One region of the Methyloceanibacter sp. genome, then DNA from elsewhere that is predicted to be linked to it. Evidence: riboswitches for the same ligand, from Rfam matches in the RefSeq annotation. Region 1 holds a riboswitch; each other region holds the start of a gene.

Region 1 (5,474 bases):
TGGAAGAGATATTAGGGTGGTCCGGATCGCTCATGCCGATGGGCACGCTCATCGCCCTAATCTGGGAGAAGGCCGATGCGAGCGCGAGCTGAGGATCTTTGAACTTGGGCGAGGCTTGTAAGTTGTAGCTGAGGCGCGCGAACCGGTCGGCGGCGCTGATCGTGCCGGGCAGAAATTTGTCGCCGCCGATCAACTGCCAATAGGAGTCGAGCGCGAGCTGTTGATCGAAGGTCGGAGAGTTGGTCATGACGCGATACTCAGGACCGTGATGGATCACGAGCTTGCCATCGAGATATTCGAAGATCGCCGAGTCGCCTGAGGAGTCCGCAAGCGAAAGATGCCCGGAGGCGGGCCTCCCGTTGGGCAGCACGGGCGCCACGACCGTGAACGGAGAGTCTTGCATGGCCGCCACGGCCTCTTTGACGGTCGCATAGTTGTCGAGGAAGTACTGAAGACAAGCGCCAATTGATGTGGTGGGCTTTCCGATCTTCACGGCATCACCATAGTCGGACTCGGCGAGATACAGAACGTTGCCCATCAGGCCCTTGTCGTTGATGCCGTCAACGGACGCTGCATCGTAGAACGAGGTGATCACGGAGCCATGCTTCGATGTCCAGGTGAGCGGATTGTCCCCGATCCCGCCGTCACGTTGCATCCCTTGCGGAAACACCCAGAGGCTCGTCGCGGCCATCGGGTCATTCCAGTCCATGCTACGCGCGATGATGTAGGAGCCGTCCCCCGTCTCGTAGAGCAACCGCGAGCACGCGTCGGCGACCGTGGCCGCGTCAAAGGCCGTGGCTCCTGCAAGGGTGGTTGCAAGATATAGGGCGGGCAGTTTTCCAAAACGCATGGGGGCGCTCCTAAAGAGTGATGGTCCCAACCTCAGCCGCGAACCCTAGAACCGAATTGAATCAAGAAGTTGACGGCGGAATGGCTTCCGCGGGCATGACAGGGAAGCGCCAAGGTCGGGCATCAGTTGTGTCTCATGCACGTGGATAGCACAAGGCACCTGGAAGGTAGGCGCGGGGCAAGTCCATGCCCACCGGCATCGCGCGACTCAACGCAAGTTGGTCCGGCAGCAGATGGGTGTGAGGGCGGTCAGGCGATCGCTCGCCCGGTCTCGGGATTTGGCCTTGCACCTCGATCCGGCCAAGTGCTGTCTCGATGACGCGGGTTGGGCTTTCTGCAGCGAGCACGGGTCCAAGCATGGGCAGACTTGAGATCAGCGTCTGGCCGGCCGCACTGTGCAGCACACTGCGTGCCGAACCGTCGGCAACGCGCACGCAAAATCGAGCCTCCTTTCGATTGAGGCCCAGATCGAACAACTGCTTCGCGCTTTCATCAATCAACGGCGCCGCGTCCTCACCGAGGTCGGCGATGCTGCCAACGGCAGGGAGCCGTCCGCGTTCACGTTTGACAGCAAGCACGACGTGCGTGCCTTCGATGGGGGTTGACGGTGGATCGAAGGTCAAAGCGCGGACATCATCGTCGATCCACATATGAAGCGCGCCGCCATCTGTGTGCGCTGTGATTTTATCGTCGCGCACCTCGACCGCGACGGACTGCCCCGTCGCCGGCGCAAATTCTGCAACGGCGCCGACCACCCCCATGACAAAGGTGCCACTGCCTTGCTCGAGTGACTGGACCACAAAATTCTGCATATCCGTCTTGGTCCAGGGCAGCCTGCGGCAGGCGACCCCGAGTTGCTTCAGACGCTCGGGTATCTCCAGCCAGATGGCGCTGCGCCAGTCTGCAGGGCTTTCGCGCCAATCGGCAATTTCGGTGCCGCTGCGTCCGCAGCCAAGGCACCAACCCGTCGCATCGTCGAGCTTGCAAATACCGACACAGGGACTGGCGGTCGTCATTGGGTCACCTCGTTGGGATTGTCGCCGAGCGCGGCCACGATGGCGTCGAGCCCGTCCGTGAGCGCTGCGGGGCCGGGCTGTAGGATCAGCGGGGATTTAATTTCAAAGATCCGATCGTCGCGTACCGCCGGCATCGCATCCCAGCCGGGCCGCGCGGCGATCTTCTCGGGGCGGACCTTCCTGCCGCACCACGAGGCGAGGATCACATCCGGCGCCGCGGTGATGACCTGTTCGGATGTAACGACACGGTCGCGCGCTGCCGCCTCAGCGGCGAGCTCCGGAAACGCATCGCGGCCACCGGCGATCCCGATCAGCTCCGACACCCAGGCGATGCCGGAGATCATCGGATCGTCCCATTCCTCGAAATAGACAAGCGGGCGGCTCCCGCGCTCGGCATGTGCGGCGATACGCTCCAGGCGTTGCTCGTAGGCGCCCGCCAGCTGTTCGGCGCGGGGGCCTTGGCCGACGGTCGCGCCGAGGTGCCGGATCATGGCGAAAATGCCGGCGACGTCGCGCTGGTTGTAGGCAATGACGGTCACGCCGGTCTTGATGAGCTCTGCCGCGATCTCCGCCTGTAGATCGGAAAAGGTCAGCACGAGATCGGGCGCGAGGCTAAGAATCTTCGGGATGTCCGCCGACGTAAACGCGGAGACACGCGGCTTTTCCTGGCGCACCCGTCGGGGCCTCACCGCATAGCCCGACACGCCGACGATCCGGTGCTGTTCGCCAAGTAGGTAGAGCGTCTCGACGGTCTCTTCCGTCAGGCAAACAATGCGTTCGGGGGGAAATCGCTTCATCGTTTCGCGCGCCGCCTCGCTTCTCGCGCGGCAACCTGCGTAGCCTGTATATGGGACATTCTTCCCTCCGAAGCCGAGCGACCAAACAAAACGCGTCAGTGCTTTCGGAGAAGCCCGATGGAACATCCCGACAATGCGCGAACAACCCCGCTCGCCCATCAGCCCTGGCACGGTCGAAGGCAGGTCTCCTGGCTCGCGGGTCTGCGCCGGCTGCCCGACCTTCCCGGTTTCCCAGTGGTCAGAGTTGGCAGTAAGCTCGCCGCTCACAGTTGCGGGGGCAGCCACGGCATCCGCGCCAAGCGAGGCGCACACCGTGTTCCCTTTCATCCCATCGAACAACGCCTCAGGGAACCTCCAACGATAGCCACGCTGCGGCAGACGGGGCGCATTGTCAATTGCGGCACAATCCCCCGCAACGGCGCTGTCGCGGTCGACAAGAACGCCGACTGGCTCGTTACCCTGGTGCGGCCCGGCCTTCTTGATCTCATCTGAAAAGCAACGAAGTTGCTAGTAGCGATAATGCTCCGGCTTGAAGGGGCCTTCGGGTTTCACACCGATATAGGACGCCTGGTCGTCCGTCAGTGTGGTGAGCTGCGCGCCGAGCTTGGTAAGGTGCAGCTGCGCGACCTTTTCGTCGAGATGCTTCGGCAGCACATAGACCCTGTTCTCGTATTTGTCCGAGTACTGCCAAAGTTCGATCTGGGCCAGCACTTGGTTGGTGAAGGACGCGCTCATCACGAAGCTCGGATGGCCGGTGGCGCAGCCGAGATTCACGAGGCGCCCTTCGGCCAGCAAGATGATGCGCTTGCCGTCGGGAAACTCCACCTCGTCCACTTGCGGCTTCACATTGTGCCAGACGAAGTTCTTGAGCGCGGCGACCTGAATCTCCGAGTCGAAGTGACCGATATTGCAGACAATGGCCCGGTCGTGCATCGCGCGCATATGGTCGACGGTGATGACGTCCTTATTGCCCGTGGTGGTGACGAAGATGTCGCCCTTTGAGGCGGCGTCTTCCATCGTGGTGACTTCGTAGCCTTCCATTGCGGCCTGCAGCGCGCAGATGGGATCGATCTCGGTGACGGCCACGCGCGCGCCCTGGCTCTTCAGGCTCTCGGCGCAGCCTTTGCCCACATCGCCATAGCCGCAGACCACGGCGTATTTGCCGGCCAGCATCACGTCCGTGGCGCGCTTGATGCCGTCGGGCAGGCTCTCGCGGCAGCCATAGAGATTGTCGAATTTCGACTTGGTCACGCTGTCGTTCACGTTGATGGCGGGGAAGGGGAGCGTGCCCTTCTTCTGCATCTCGTAGAGCCGGTGTACGCCGGTCGTGGTCTCTTCGGACACGCCTTTGAGAGTGTGCCGGACCTTCGTGTAGAAGCCCGGGTCGCGGGCGAGGCGCTTCTTGATCGTGGCGAAGAAGGCTTCTTCTTCCTCGTTGGACGGGTTGTCGAGCACGCTCGGGTCTTCCGCGGCCTGGGCGCCGAGGATGACCATCATGGTGGCGTCGCCCCCGTCGTCGAGGATCAGATTGGCGGTCTCGCCCTCCGGCCATTCCAGGATACGGTCCACATAGTCCCAATATTCCTCCAGCGTTTCGCCCTTGACGGCGAACACCGGCGTGCCCGTGGCGGCAATGGCCGCGGCGGCATGGTCTTGCGTGGAGAAGATGTTGCAGGACGCCCAGCGGACCTCGGCGCCAAGGGCTTGCAGCGCCTCGATGAGGACGGCGGTCTGGATCGTCATATGCAGGCAGCCCGCGATGCGGGCGCCTTTAAGGGGCTGTTCGGCGCCGTACTCTTCGCGCACGGCCATCAGGCCCGGCATTTCGGTCTCAGCGATGGCGATCTCTTTACGGCCCCAATCCGCGAGCCCGATATCCTTAACGTGGTAGTTCATGCCGTTCTTTCTGCCTCTGGCTGCATAAAGATATAAAGAAGTCCTTATATGTTATAGGCGGCTGGGGGAGTCAAGACGCGGTTGGCGCTGGCGCTTTCGGCTTTTTTCGCGCCTCAGTCTTCCTCGCCGAAACCGTCTTCGACCAGCGTGACGAGGGCCTGGATGGCCAATTTCGCGCTGTCGCCGCTCGTCTCGATATGTATGAAGTCCCCTTGCCCCGCCGCGAGCATCATCAGCCCCATGATTGAGGTGCCGCCGACGGTCTGCTCATCCCGGCTCACCTGCACATTGGCCGGGAAGTCGCCGGCAACGCGCACGAACTGCGCCGAGGCGCGCGCGTGAAGACCTTTTTTGTTGGGGATCAGCACATCAGCCGCGTAGGTCCCATTTGCGGGATCTGAGAGTTTGATACGGGCCTTGGTGCTGCTCATTTAGTGCGCGGCCAAGATCTGGCTCGCAACGCTAATATATTTGCGCCCAGCTTCTTGCGCTTGAGTGATGGCGTCTTCCAAGCCGCATTCGCCGCGCACGCTCGCCAGCTTCACAAGCATGGGAAGATTGACGCCAGCGACCACCTCGACATCGGGACTTTCCATGGCCGAGATCGCAAGGTTCGACGGCGAGCCGCCGAACATATCGGTAAGCACCACGACGCCGTCGCCGGAGTCGACCTTGGCGAGTGCGGCGAGCATGTCCGCGCGCCGCGCATCGAGGTCATCGTCTGGGGCTATCGAAATCGTTTCGACCTGCTCCTGCGGGCCCACAACGTGCTCAAGCGCTGCGCGGAACTCGCAAGCCAGATTGCCGTGGGTCACGATAACGACGCCGATCATGCTACCTCTAAGATGAAGGCCGCCCGGCTATGGCCGCTTTGTTCCTCGGGCGGAAAGGGACTGTACATATCTGATCCGCGCCT
Region 2 (5,474 bases), on a different contig from region 1:
ACAAAAATAGGCGTTTCGGCCCGGACAGGAATGGGCTCCTGGCCGGGCCACTTTGAGCCTCAACGCCTAAATAAACCGCGCGGCGGCCGTTATGGCCACCGCGATGATGGCGGCTCCCAACACGTTCAACAGAATACCAGCGCGCATCATTTGCGGCAGGGTCACATACCCCGTCCCGAACACGAGCGTGTTGGGCGGTGTCGCGACGGGCAGCATAAAGGCTGCGGAGGCCGCGAGCGCAATCGGCATGACAAACAGAAACGGCGCGACATCTGTTCCCAGCGCGAGGCTACCGGCTATGGGTAAAAAGGCGGCGACGGTTGCCGTATTGCTCATGAGTTCGGTCAGCAGAACCACAAGCAGTGTTAGGCCAAAGATCAGCACCAGGAGCGGCATCGCCTCCAAGAAAGACAGGCTGTCGCCAATCCAGACCGCAAGCCCCGTTGTGTCGATGGCCTTGGCAAGGCTGAGCCCCCCACCGAACAGAATCAAGACCTCCCAAGGCACCCGGCGCACAGCAGTGCTGTCCAACAAAAAGGTCCGTTCAGACCAATTTGCAGGAATGGCAAATAGTGCAATAGCGCCGATCAGAGCGATGCCAGTATCGGAGATGTCAAAGTCAAGCCAGTCCTCCACCAAGGGCGAGAATATCCAGCAAAGAGCCACGGTCACGAACACGGCGCAGACGCGTTTTTCAGGAACCGACATTGGCCCCATCTCCCGCAGCATCCCTTGAACGAGGCTTGGGTCTACCGCACCCAGTCTGTTGGTCACGGGGAATGCAATCCGGGTCAGGACGAGATACGCGCATCCCAAAAGAAGTGCAGAGATCGGCAGCGCGAACAGCATCCACTCGGCGAACGTGATTTCGATCTGAAACACTTCCTCCAGATAGCTCGCGGCCAGCAGATTGGTGGGCGAGCCCACAAGAGACGCCATCCCGCCGATGGAAGCCGAATACGCGATGGCAAGCATCATTGCTGTGCCGAAATTTGCGGCCTCGCCATGACTCACTTTTCCGTTCGGGGTAATGACGGCGATGAGTGACATGGCGATTGGCAAGACCATGATCGTCGTAGCCGTGTTCGTGATCCACATACTCAAAAACGCGGTCGCGAGCATCTTGCCCGCGATGAGATTTAGGGGCTGATTACCGACCGCCAGGATGATGTGGAAGGCGATCCGCCGATGCAGATGCCACTTCTCAAGAGCGAGCCCGATAAGAAAGCCGCCAAGCAGCAGGAACACCACGGGGTGGGCGAACGGCGCAGCCGCGCCCCGAATGCTATCAACGCCGAGAAGCGGCAATACTGCGAGCGGCAGAAGCGCTGTTACAAAAAGCGGGACCGCCTCCGTTGACCACCAAACAGCCATCCACAACGCCAACGCGGCGACGGACCAGGCCAGTGGCGACATGCCGTCTGGCGCGGGGCTGAGCAAACAGGCAACAAACACCAAGGGGCCGATGCCAAGGCCAATCAGTTGATGCGTTTTGCGGCCCGCCCCGCTTTCATCCGGCTCAAGCATGCTTCGCGACCGCCTCTTGCTTCGAAGCCGCGAATGTATTTCCGGCCTTGGCTGAAGTCGTTAGCGCCCGCTTTGGACACGGATCATACCTGGATGTCAAATTGGAGCAGGCACGGACTTGTTGCGTGAGACCGACACTGTCGGCGCCGTCCACGGGAGATGCCATCGCCGCAGCTGTCAGCTTCGCCGTCTTGGCGGCGGCGCCTATATACGCACCGCCGCCCCAATACTTTAAGAGTTATGCCGTCTTAGGCTGTGTGGAAGAGCCGTTGCACGACGAACGGACTTCCCCGCAAGAAGCGGAGCGCCTTCGCGCCCGCAAGCACGGCAAGATCCGCCAACGGCTCCACGATGATGACCAGCAGATAAGCACCGCCGAACATCGCCAAGGATTGCAGATTTTCCGCACCGAAGCCCTGACCATAGAGCGTCCAAAATCCTACCCACGCGACGATACCCGCCTGATACGTGGCCGAGAGCGCAAGCACCTGGCTGTACTTCAAGTCCACATAGCATGTGCCGGGATCAATAATCTTCTCAGCGAGATATCGTATGCCGAACAACGGCACCAACAGCGTCGTGACATTCATGAAGTACTGCGGCAAGTCGGCCGGCGCAAAGAACAGCCCCTGACACAGAAGCCCCAAGGCCAATCCTATGGCCGCAGCTGCCGATCCGAAGAGCAGAAACAGCGTCGTACCGAAGATGAAGTGTACTTCGGAAACGCCAACCGGGTAGTGCGGTAACACTTCGAAGAAACCGAAGACGAGTGCTGTCGCGATTGCGGCGCGCGCCGCAAGCGAAACAGTGCCATGCTCCTTGACGTCTTCCCAAGCAAGCTTAAAGCCGCAGGCGCCGGCGCCCGCGGCAGTGGCAACGCTCAACCAAATCTTACCCTCGGCCACAAGGCCAGGTTCAATATGCATTGTATCCCTCCGTTGCCGTCTCACCCGACGGCGCTTGGGTTGGCCCGTTTGCCAATTGGCCGGTCTCCTGGCTCGCGGATCACTGCCGGCTTTCGTCTTCCCAACCTGTGCCTAATGGCTTGAGGGTCAGTGACGTCAGTGAAAGACGGCTCACCGCATACAGTCGCGGGGGCGGCTAGGTTTCGGGGCTGGTTGGGCCCTACCTATTCCCGTTTCATCCGGACGCGCGATTGCGCCCAAACACCAAAGGCGTTCCGACTCTCGGACGACTCGAGCGCAGCGTCAAGTCGCAAAAACGAAACGGTTCAACTCTTGCTTTGATCGTAGACTTCTCCGGCCTCGACGCGCTTGGAGAACTCGGTTGCGCGGCCTTCCGCGAGCAATTTAGCCTGCTCCACCCAGCTATCGCGCGTGACGCGGCCCTTGAAGCCCTCCAAATTGGCGTCGACCCAGGCCACTTCATCGTCCGTCCAGTTGGCAATCTGGTCGAAATGCCAAAAACCCAAGCGGTTGCAAAGCTGCTCTAGCTTAGGTCCGACGCCTTTGATCTTCTTGAGGTCGTCCGCCTTCCCGTCGAGGGGCGTTTCCAGTGTCTTGGGTTTGCTGCCTCTGTTGGCGGCGCCATGGTCGGCGTCTGCGCTGGTCGTCTTTCCCGTGGCCACGAGTCTGGCGGGTGTCGTAGCCGTACTCTGAGACGAGGCCGGCACCGTCTCTGGATTGACCCCGCGGCCTTCCAGCCGCGCTTCGAGACGACCGATCAACTCGTCTTTCTCTTTTGATGTCGTCCGACATTGTTCGAGTTGGGATCGCAACGCGTCGACCTCGGCGCTGGAACTCTCTGAGGCAGTGCTCCGGCGTCCGCTCCAAAGGAGCCAACCCGCGAACAGACCCAGAAAAACCGCGAGCACAATCAGGAACCATATTTCTCCGAGCAGAAAGCCCCAGTTCTTGAACATAAGAAATCCCCTTTGTGTAGCTCTCGGCCCGCTATTGAGTGAACGCCAAAGTCACGCGTCTGTTCGCTGCCCGCCCGTCTTCTGTGTCGTTGTCGGCCATAGGTTTGGTATCGCCGTAGCCCGCTGCGGCGATAGCTTCCACCGGTACGCCTCGTCGAATGAGAGCTTCAACAACCGCTTCGGCCCGGTCCTGGCTTAGCTGCATGTTGGAGGCGCTGTCCCCTTGACTATCCGTATGTCCGCCAACCTCGACGCGCAGGTCGCCGGACTGAACACACTTCATAACGAGCGAAGTAATCGCGTTGATGACTCTCAATGACCGGGCGTCGAGCCGCGCAGAGCCGGTCACAAAGTTTACGTTGCGCGCGGCCAAGAGCGCATTGGCCTTGTCGCGGCATTGTCCGTAACCAACCACGAAGTCCATCTGGGGCAGCCAATAGCCCGCCGTCAGCACCTCCGTCTCCCCTGTCGCAGCGTTCACGCGGCTCGTGCCCTCGGGTGGTAAATCGCTGGCAGCCTCAATTGTCACCGCATCTGCACCGTCCAACGATTCTGAGAGGGCGCTGTTTAAGAGTTCTACGTCCGCTCCCGGAGAGGCGTTCGCGGTCAGACCGAAACCGTTGTCGCTCCCAAGCATTAGCTTCAACGTTTCGAATTCCGCGAGCCATGATGAGAGTATCTTCAGAGCCGCCAGGAGAGAGCTGGGATCACCCGAGATCGCGATAGACGGGTCGCCGGAAATGGAAGCCAGACCGAGTGCGTCAGCCACATTTTCGGGAGTCAATCCGGCGGGCAGCTTGCCGTTTACGGACGCGCCGTCCGAGGCGGAATAGACGATCTGAAAGTCGATGGGCTCGCCGTCGTCCAAGTAGTCGAGGGATGTCGTGACCGCGTAACCCGGCGGCACGTCTTTGAGCTCTGCCAAAGCAGCCTCCCCGTCAGCGGGCGTCGTGGCCTCCCCCGAGATCGAGAGCGTCGTATCCGACATGCTCAGCTGACCGTTGTTCAGCTTGCCAAGAGCGCTGAGCCCATCCTGCGCAACAATCGTCCAGCCCCCGGGTGCGCCGGATGCAAGCTCAAGTTCCGGCACATCGCGGTCGAGAATCACGGCAATCCCCTCGCGCGCAATGTCGGTCGGCATATAGCCGGAGACGGTGACACCCTTGTCTGTTTTCTCCGCCGAGAACGTGTAAGGCGAGGCAGACGCCAGAACGATCATCCTATCCCGAACGACGCGCCGCCCCTCTACGGTATCGAGCGTCTCCAGAATTCGATCACGTTCGGCCGCGCTATCGGCAAGTCCGCTCACCTCGATGTCACGCCCGCCAACGGTCGTCTTGAGGCCATGCACAGAGGCAGCAACGGCCCCGCTGGCGCCGTCCGCAACAATTTGTTCCATGTGCCGGGCATGATGCTTCGCGCCGTATCCGCACAACGCGATGACACCCGCGATAAGAAACAAGATTGCCAGGATCTTCCGCATCGGTATTTTCCCTTTCGTCGAGGCTTACACCTCTGCGTGGCTGCCCGATGAACAACCTGTGGGGATGCAAAGCAAGTCAGCTGGAATTCTCAGGCACCGCACGCATGACGGGCCACTTGGCTCTGAGATACTTGCGGAACCAAGCCGTATATCTCTCGGGCGAAGCCACCGCGTCAGCCTGCACATCCTGAGGGGTCGCCCAACGATAGGCCTGCGCCTCTTCGGGGTCCGGCGCGATGGCACCGTCATGAAAGCCCTGAAAAACGTGCACAATCTCGTGCTCGATCATGTCGTGGTCGAGTTCCGCGCGATAGCGGATTGTGCCGAGCCCAACAAGCGGGCAATCGAAACCCATTTCTTGTTGCAGCCGTCTTTGAGCGGCCGCCGCACATTCTTCACCTGGGCGCGGATGCCCGCAGCAGGCGTTTGTCCAGAGTCCACCAGAATGATATTTGCTGCCGCTGCGCTGCTGGAGCAGGATTCTCTCAGCGCTGTCCCAGATGATGACCGAGAATGCGCGATGCAGAGAACCTTGCCTATGGACCTCGTGCTTCTCGCCGGTACCAATCTCCCGATCATGAT
Region 3 (5,474 bases), on a different contig from region 1:
TTGCGCCTGCGAAGAATGGAATTAGTCCCATTGCCTGCCACCCAGTTGCGTTGGCGATGTGTGCCATACCGTCAGCAAACAGGGCTGGGTCGCCCCGGAACTTATTGACGAGAAACCCGCAGATCATCGCGGCATCGCTCGGGTCGAGCACGACTTTCGTGCCCGCAAGGCTGGCGATGACGCCGCCTCGGTCGATGTCGCCAATCAGCACGACCGGTACATCCGCAGCCCTGGCAAAGCCCATATTGGCAATATCGTTTGCCCGCAGATTCACTTCCGATGCGCTACCCGCTCCCTCCACCAGAACGACATCTGCATCGGCTTTCAGGCGGACAAAGCTGTCCTGTACAGCGCCCATCAACTCAGGCTTCAGTGTTTGGTATTCCGCAGCCTTGGCCTTGCCGTAGATGCGCCCGCGGACCACGATCTGCGCGCCGACCTCGCTTTGTGGCTTCAGCAAGACCGGATTCATGTGGACGCTCGGCGCAACGCGCGCCGCGCGTGCCTGGAGCGCCTGCGCCCGCCCGATCTCGCCACCATCGGCGGTTACGGCCGCATTGTTCGACATGTTCTGCGGCTTGAACGGTGCGACATTCAGTCCACGCAAGACAAGCGCACGCGACAGCCCGGTAACAATCAGGGACTTGCCTACATCGGAACCCGTCCCCTGGAACATGAGCGCGCGGGCGGTCATCGCTAAAATTCGATGCCGGCTTGCGCCTTCACCCCAGCAGCGAAGTGATGCTTCACGAGGGTCATCTCCGTCACGAGGTCCGCGGCCTCGATCAGGCTGGGTTTTGCGTTGCGGCCAGTGACAATGACATGCAGGTCCGGCCGCCGCGCCTTCAGCGTTTCCAGGACCGCGTCGAACGGCAGATAGTCGTAGCGGAGCGCGATGTTCAACTCATCGAGGATCACGAGACTGAAGCTTGGATCGTTCATCAACTCGACCGCCTTGGCCCAAGCACGTTCAGCCGCCGCAATATCGCGTTCCAAGTCTTGGGTCTCCCACGTGAAGCCTTCGCCCATCGAATACCACGCGACCTGATCCCCGAACCGTTCCAACGCATCTCGTTCGGCAGTGTGCCAAGCGCCCTTCACGAACTGCACGATGCCGACGCGTTCGCCTCGGCCAATCATGCGCAAGGCCAAACCGAATGCCGCCGTGGTTTTACCCTTACCGGTTCCCGTGTGGACGATGAGGAGGCCCTTCTCGAGGGTCTTCTCGGCAACTTCGGCGTCTTGAAGCTCTTTGCGCTTCGCCATTTTTGCGCGATGGCGCTCGAGGTCCTTCTCGTCGACGGTCTTTGTCATGCATTTCCCTTCACAATGAGAGGCTGGCCAGCGACTACGAAGATCACGCGGTCGGCTACGGCGGCGATCCGTTGATTGAGGCGTCCCTGAGAATCTCTGAAAGCACGTCCCAAAGGCGTTTCGGGGACGAGCCCTAAGCCCACTTCATTGGAGACAAGCACGGTCGCCTTCTTCCTAGTGCGCAGCGCGTCTTCGAGCTGAGCCGTGGCATCGCCGACGTCGTATGGCCCGTGCATGATATTGGAGAGCCACAATGTCAAACAATCGACGAGCACGATGGCGTCCTCGGGCGCACCGCGAATGGCAACGTGCAATTCGTGGGCTGCTTCCAGGGTCTGCCAACTGGACGCGCGACGGGCTTGGTGCTCGGCGATGCGTGCCGCCATCTCGTCGTCATGCGCTTCGGCGGTAGCGATATAGACCCATGGCGGCTGAAGACTCTCGACAAGGCTCTCAGCAAAACGGCTCTTTCCCGAGCGGGCACCCCCAAGAACGAAGATGATGCCTTCGTTGCCTCGGCTGGCACGATCCCTAGGGCCGCTGTCAGGCACGGCCTAAGCGCGCCCCGCGAAAAACGCACGGGTATAGCCCGCAGAAATCCCCAGCGGGTCCCCATGCACCGATTTGGACATTGATTCTTCCTTTCGGCACCCTCCACCCGAGGGCGCCAATCGAGGTTTGAGCCGCGGGCAGGTCTCCTGGCTTTGTGGGTCTGCGCTCCCCCTCGGTCTTCCCAGAGCCTGGCTCCAGTGGCCTAATGAGGGGTGCTCGCCACCAACAGTTGCGGGGGCAGCCACGGACTAGAGTGTTTCCCTCACCGTGTTCCCTTCTTGCGTCCCGCCTCATGCGGGAACCTGCGGCGCCTCAAATATAGAGCCCAAGGGGCACGCCGCAAGAAGAACCTGACCGCGAAAACTAGGCGCCTACAGGGTCGCAAGCCCCTGCGATGCATTGACAAACGCTCGTCGCAGGGCCTTATGTGCAGGATCGACGGTTGCTCAATTCGAGCAAACAGGGAACGCGGTAAGGACAATGTCCAAATCCGCGGCTGCCCCCGCAACTGTAAGCGGATAGCTCATAGACCGGTTTCCAGATCGATCTTGGGCGCCCAAGCCAATGCCACTGGGATGGAGCCCGGGAAGGCGGCCTAGGGAGAGACCCGCGGAGCCAGGAGACCTGCCGTCGATCTAGTCGTCCGCCGGGCGGGGTGCCTCTGCGACGGTTGGTTTCTGTTCGGCCCCGGTGTGGGCCGGTTTGCACCCTGCACGATGTTGCTTTTCGTTGAGAAGCGCCAAGGAAACACCAGGGTGGCAGTCCCCGAAGCGAACAAGGATGGTACGGACGAGACCCGCGAGGGCCCAATCGTCTATGTCTGCGTGACATGCCGATTAGCCGGCGATCCTGACGAGGGACCTCGGGCCGGGCGGATGCTTGCGGACGCCACAACCGAAGCCGCTCGGGGCACCGGGGTCTCGGTTCGTCACGTCGAATGCCTGGCGAATTGCAGCCGTTCGCTCAGCGCAGCGATGCGCAAGAAGAACAGCTGGACCTATGTTTTCGGCGAACTGAACGCGCCAGATGACGCAGCGGCACTGGTCGAAGGCGCAAAACTGCTCGCGACCGCCGAGGACGGAATTCTACCCTGGCGCGGCCGGCCTCAAGCGCTGAAGGGCGGTCTTATTGCGCGTGTCCCACCCCTAGGACTTGGCCCCTTCCCGGAGGATTTTGAATGACGTCTGTCGCCCGCATTCCCTGCACGATCGTAACTGGCTTTCTCGGCTCGGGGAAAACCACTCTAATCCGCCACGTGCTTGCAAATGCCAATGGGCGTCGGCTGGCGGTGATCGTCAACGAGTTCGGCGATGTCGGAATTGACGGCCAGATCCTAAAGGGCTGCGGCGACGAGAACTGCAGTGAGGAGAACATTGTTGAGCTTGCCAATGGCTGCCTATGCTGCACGGTTGCTGACGAGTTCGTCCCAGCACTCGATGAGATTCTCGCACTCGAGCCGCAGGTCGATCACATCGTTATCGAAACGTCGGGTCTTGCTCTGCCCAAACCACTGGTTCAGGCCTTCCATTGGCCGGCAATCAAGAACCGCGTAACGGTGGACGGTGTCGTTGCCGTCGTAGACGGCGCCGCGCTTGCTGCAGGACAGGTGTCAGCCGATCTGGAGGCACTGTCTGCTCAGCGGGCGGCGGACGATGCGTTGGACCACGACAATCCAATCGAGGAGGTCTTCGAGGACCAGGTTGCCTGTGCAGACCTTATTGTCCTGAACAAACGGGACCTGCTCGACACGGACGGCTTGGAGCGTGCCAAGGCAGCGGTTTCCGGCGCTCTTCCGCGTGGGATCGGCGTGGTGACAGTGTCTGAGGGCAAGGTTGATTCCTCCGCATTGCTGGGCCTTGGGGTCGGTGCGGAGGACCACATCGAAGACCGCAAGACCCACCACGACAACACGGACGATCACGAGCATGACGAGTTCGATACGCTCGTGGTCCCGATTGACGAGGTCGACGATCCGGCGGCCATCTCCAAGCGCATCGCAGAGGTTGCCGAGGCACACAATGTGTTGCGCGTGAAGGGGTTTGCGGCCGTGACAGGAAAACCGATGCGGCTATTGATCCAGGCTGTGGGACCGCGCGTGAATCATTATTTCGACCGGCCATGGGGCGAGAGCGAGGACCGCCAGGGTAAGGTTGTCGTCATTGGGCTGAAGGGTCTAGACCACGACGCGGTGGCAAAGTCCCTCTCCGGGAACGAAGCCCGTTCGGTAAGCGAGTCCCGCTCTAGTGTAGAGTCCGTGTCTGGGTAACCGATAGGTAGCGCGGATGCACCTTCTGCAGACAAGTAGCGCAACGCTCGACGACATTGCCGAGCCGATTGACCTCGGCCAAACGCCTGGCGACATCGCTATATTGTCATTTACGGACACGGACCTCGCAGGCCTCGCGGCCGCATACACGCTTGAGAAGGCGAACATTCCATCTGTGCGGCTCGCTCACTTACGCGACCTGCGCCATCCAATGTCGACAGACTTATGGATTGAGACGGTTGCACAGCATGCCAAGGTGATTGTCGTTCGGCTTCTGGGTGGGCTGGAGTGGTGGCGCTACGGCGTTGAAAGACTGCATACCATCGCCCGTGAACGCGGCGTCGCCCTCGCGATTTTACCCGGCGAAGACAGAGACGATCAGCGTCTATTCGAGCAATCGACGATCGACGAATCGGAACTCAGAACGCTGCTGGCCTATTTTCGCGAGGGCGGCTCGGCAAATCTTCGCGGGCTTTTGAGACGCCTTGCGTCGCTTGGGGGCGCAGCACTCGAGGTGCCTGCTCCGCAGAGTTTTCCGCTCATGGGCGTCTATTCGCACGATGGTAGAATCACTGATATCGACAAGCTGATTGCCCAAGACAATCAGATTACGGATGGTTTAGAGAGGCCGGCCACCGTTCCAATCTTATTCTACCGTGCATCACTTCTTGCCGCCGACACCGCGCCCATCGACGCGCTCTGCGTCGCGCTGAAGAAGCATGGTTTGCGTCCAGCGCCCCTATTCGTTCCCAGCTTGAAAGTGCCTAAGGCCATCGCGTTTGTGCGCGATGCGCTCGATCGGCTCCAGCCATCGGCGATCGTGACTACGACGGCGTTCGCTGCCGGCGACGGCGTCTTCGACGGATGCGATGCTCCCGTCTTCCAGGCGATCATCGCCAACACGCAACGCGAGGCCTGGACCTCCAATCCGCGCGGCCTTGGGCCCTCGGACCTCTCGATGCATGTGGTGTTGCCGGAACTTGACGGGCGCGTGCTAGCTGGAGCCCTCGGCTTTAAAGACAAAGATGCCCGGGATGAGAGCCTCGGTTTCGAACGAAGCGTCAACCGCCCGGAGCCCGACCGTATCGAGGCCGTCGCCAGCAAGATTGCGGCCGTCGCCCGCCTTCGGTCCTTGCCGCGCGCAGAAAGGAAGATCGCGCTTGTCCTGCCCGACTATCCTGGCGCCGGCGGCCGTGCAGCATATGCAGTAGGGCTTGATGTGCCCGCAAGCGCGCTGGCGGCGATGACGGATCTCAGCAAAGCCGGTTACACTGTCGACGACGTTCCAGCAGAGTCGCACGCGCTACTCGAACGCCTCACAGATCCGACCGGAGGCCTGAGC

The links. Region 1 has a riboswitch for cobalamin ahead of AC33YF_RS00315 (cobalamin-binding protein). Riboswitches for the same ligand answer to the same signal wherever they lie in the genome.
Region 2: another riboswitch for cobalamin. It lies ahead of AC33YF_RS01885 (energy-coupling factor ABC transporter permease); the one in region 1 lies ahead of AC33YF_RS00315 (cobalamin-binding protein).
Region 3: another riboswitch for cobalamin. It lies ahead of cobU (bifunctional adenosylcobinamide kinase/adenosylcobinamide-phosphate guanylyltransferase); the one in region 1 lies ahead of AC33YF_RS00315 (cobalamin-binding protein).

What each region holds. Positions count from the first base shown of each region.
Region 1 covers NZ_JBZMXT010000001.1:65,463-70,936, reverse strand. Annotated here, with positions in the region: gene AC33YF_RS00325 (linear amide C-N hydrolase) at 1-850, opposite strand, end outside; gene AC33YF_RS00320 (DUF1289 domain-containing protein) at 984-1,865, opposite strand; gene AC33YF_RS00315 (cobalamin-binding protein) at 1,862-2,662, opposite strand; cobalamin riboswitch at 2,824-3,033, opposite strand; gene ahcY (adenosylhomocysteinase) at 3,170-4,558, opposite strand; gene AC33YF_RS00305 (HPr family phosphocarrier protein) at 4,672-4,989, opposite strand; gene AC33YF_RS00300 (PTS sugar transporter subunit IIA) at 4,990-5,391, opposite strand.
Region 2 covers NZ_JBZMXT010000004.1:26,332-31,805, forward strand. Annotated here, with positions in the region: gene AC33YF_RS01880 (SLC13 family permease) at 67-1,527, opposite strand; gene AC33YF_RS01885 (energy-coupling factor ABC transporter permease) at 1,776-2,453, opposite strand; cobalamin riboswitch at 2,494-2,716, opposite strand; gene AC33YF_RS01890 (helix-hairpin-helix domain-containing protein) at 2,759-3,409, opposite strand; gene AC33YF_RS01895 (OmpA family protein) at 3,441-4,892, opposite strand; gene idi (isopentenyl-diphosphate Delta-isomerase) at 4,969-5,474, opposite strand, start outside.
Region 3 covers NZ_JBZMXT010000020.1:1,506-6,979, reverse strand. Annotated here, with positions in the region: gene AC33YF_RS05695 (cobyric acid synthase) at 1-694, opposite strand, end outside; gene cobO (cob(I)yrinic acid a,c-diamide adenosyltransferase) at 697-1,314, opposite strand; gene cobU (bifunctional adenosylcobinamide kinase/adenosylcobinamide-phosphate guanylyltransferase) at 1,311-1,865, opposite strand; cobalamin riboswitch at 1,986-2,187, opposite strand; cobalamin riboswitch at 2,289-2,512, shown strand; gene AC33YF_RS05680 (DUF1636 family protein) at 2,622-3,047, shown strand; gene cobW (cobalamin biosynthesis protein CobW) at 3,044-4,132, shown strand; partial or broken gene cobN (cobaltochelatase subunit CobN) at 4,149-5,474, shown strand, end outside.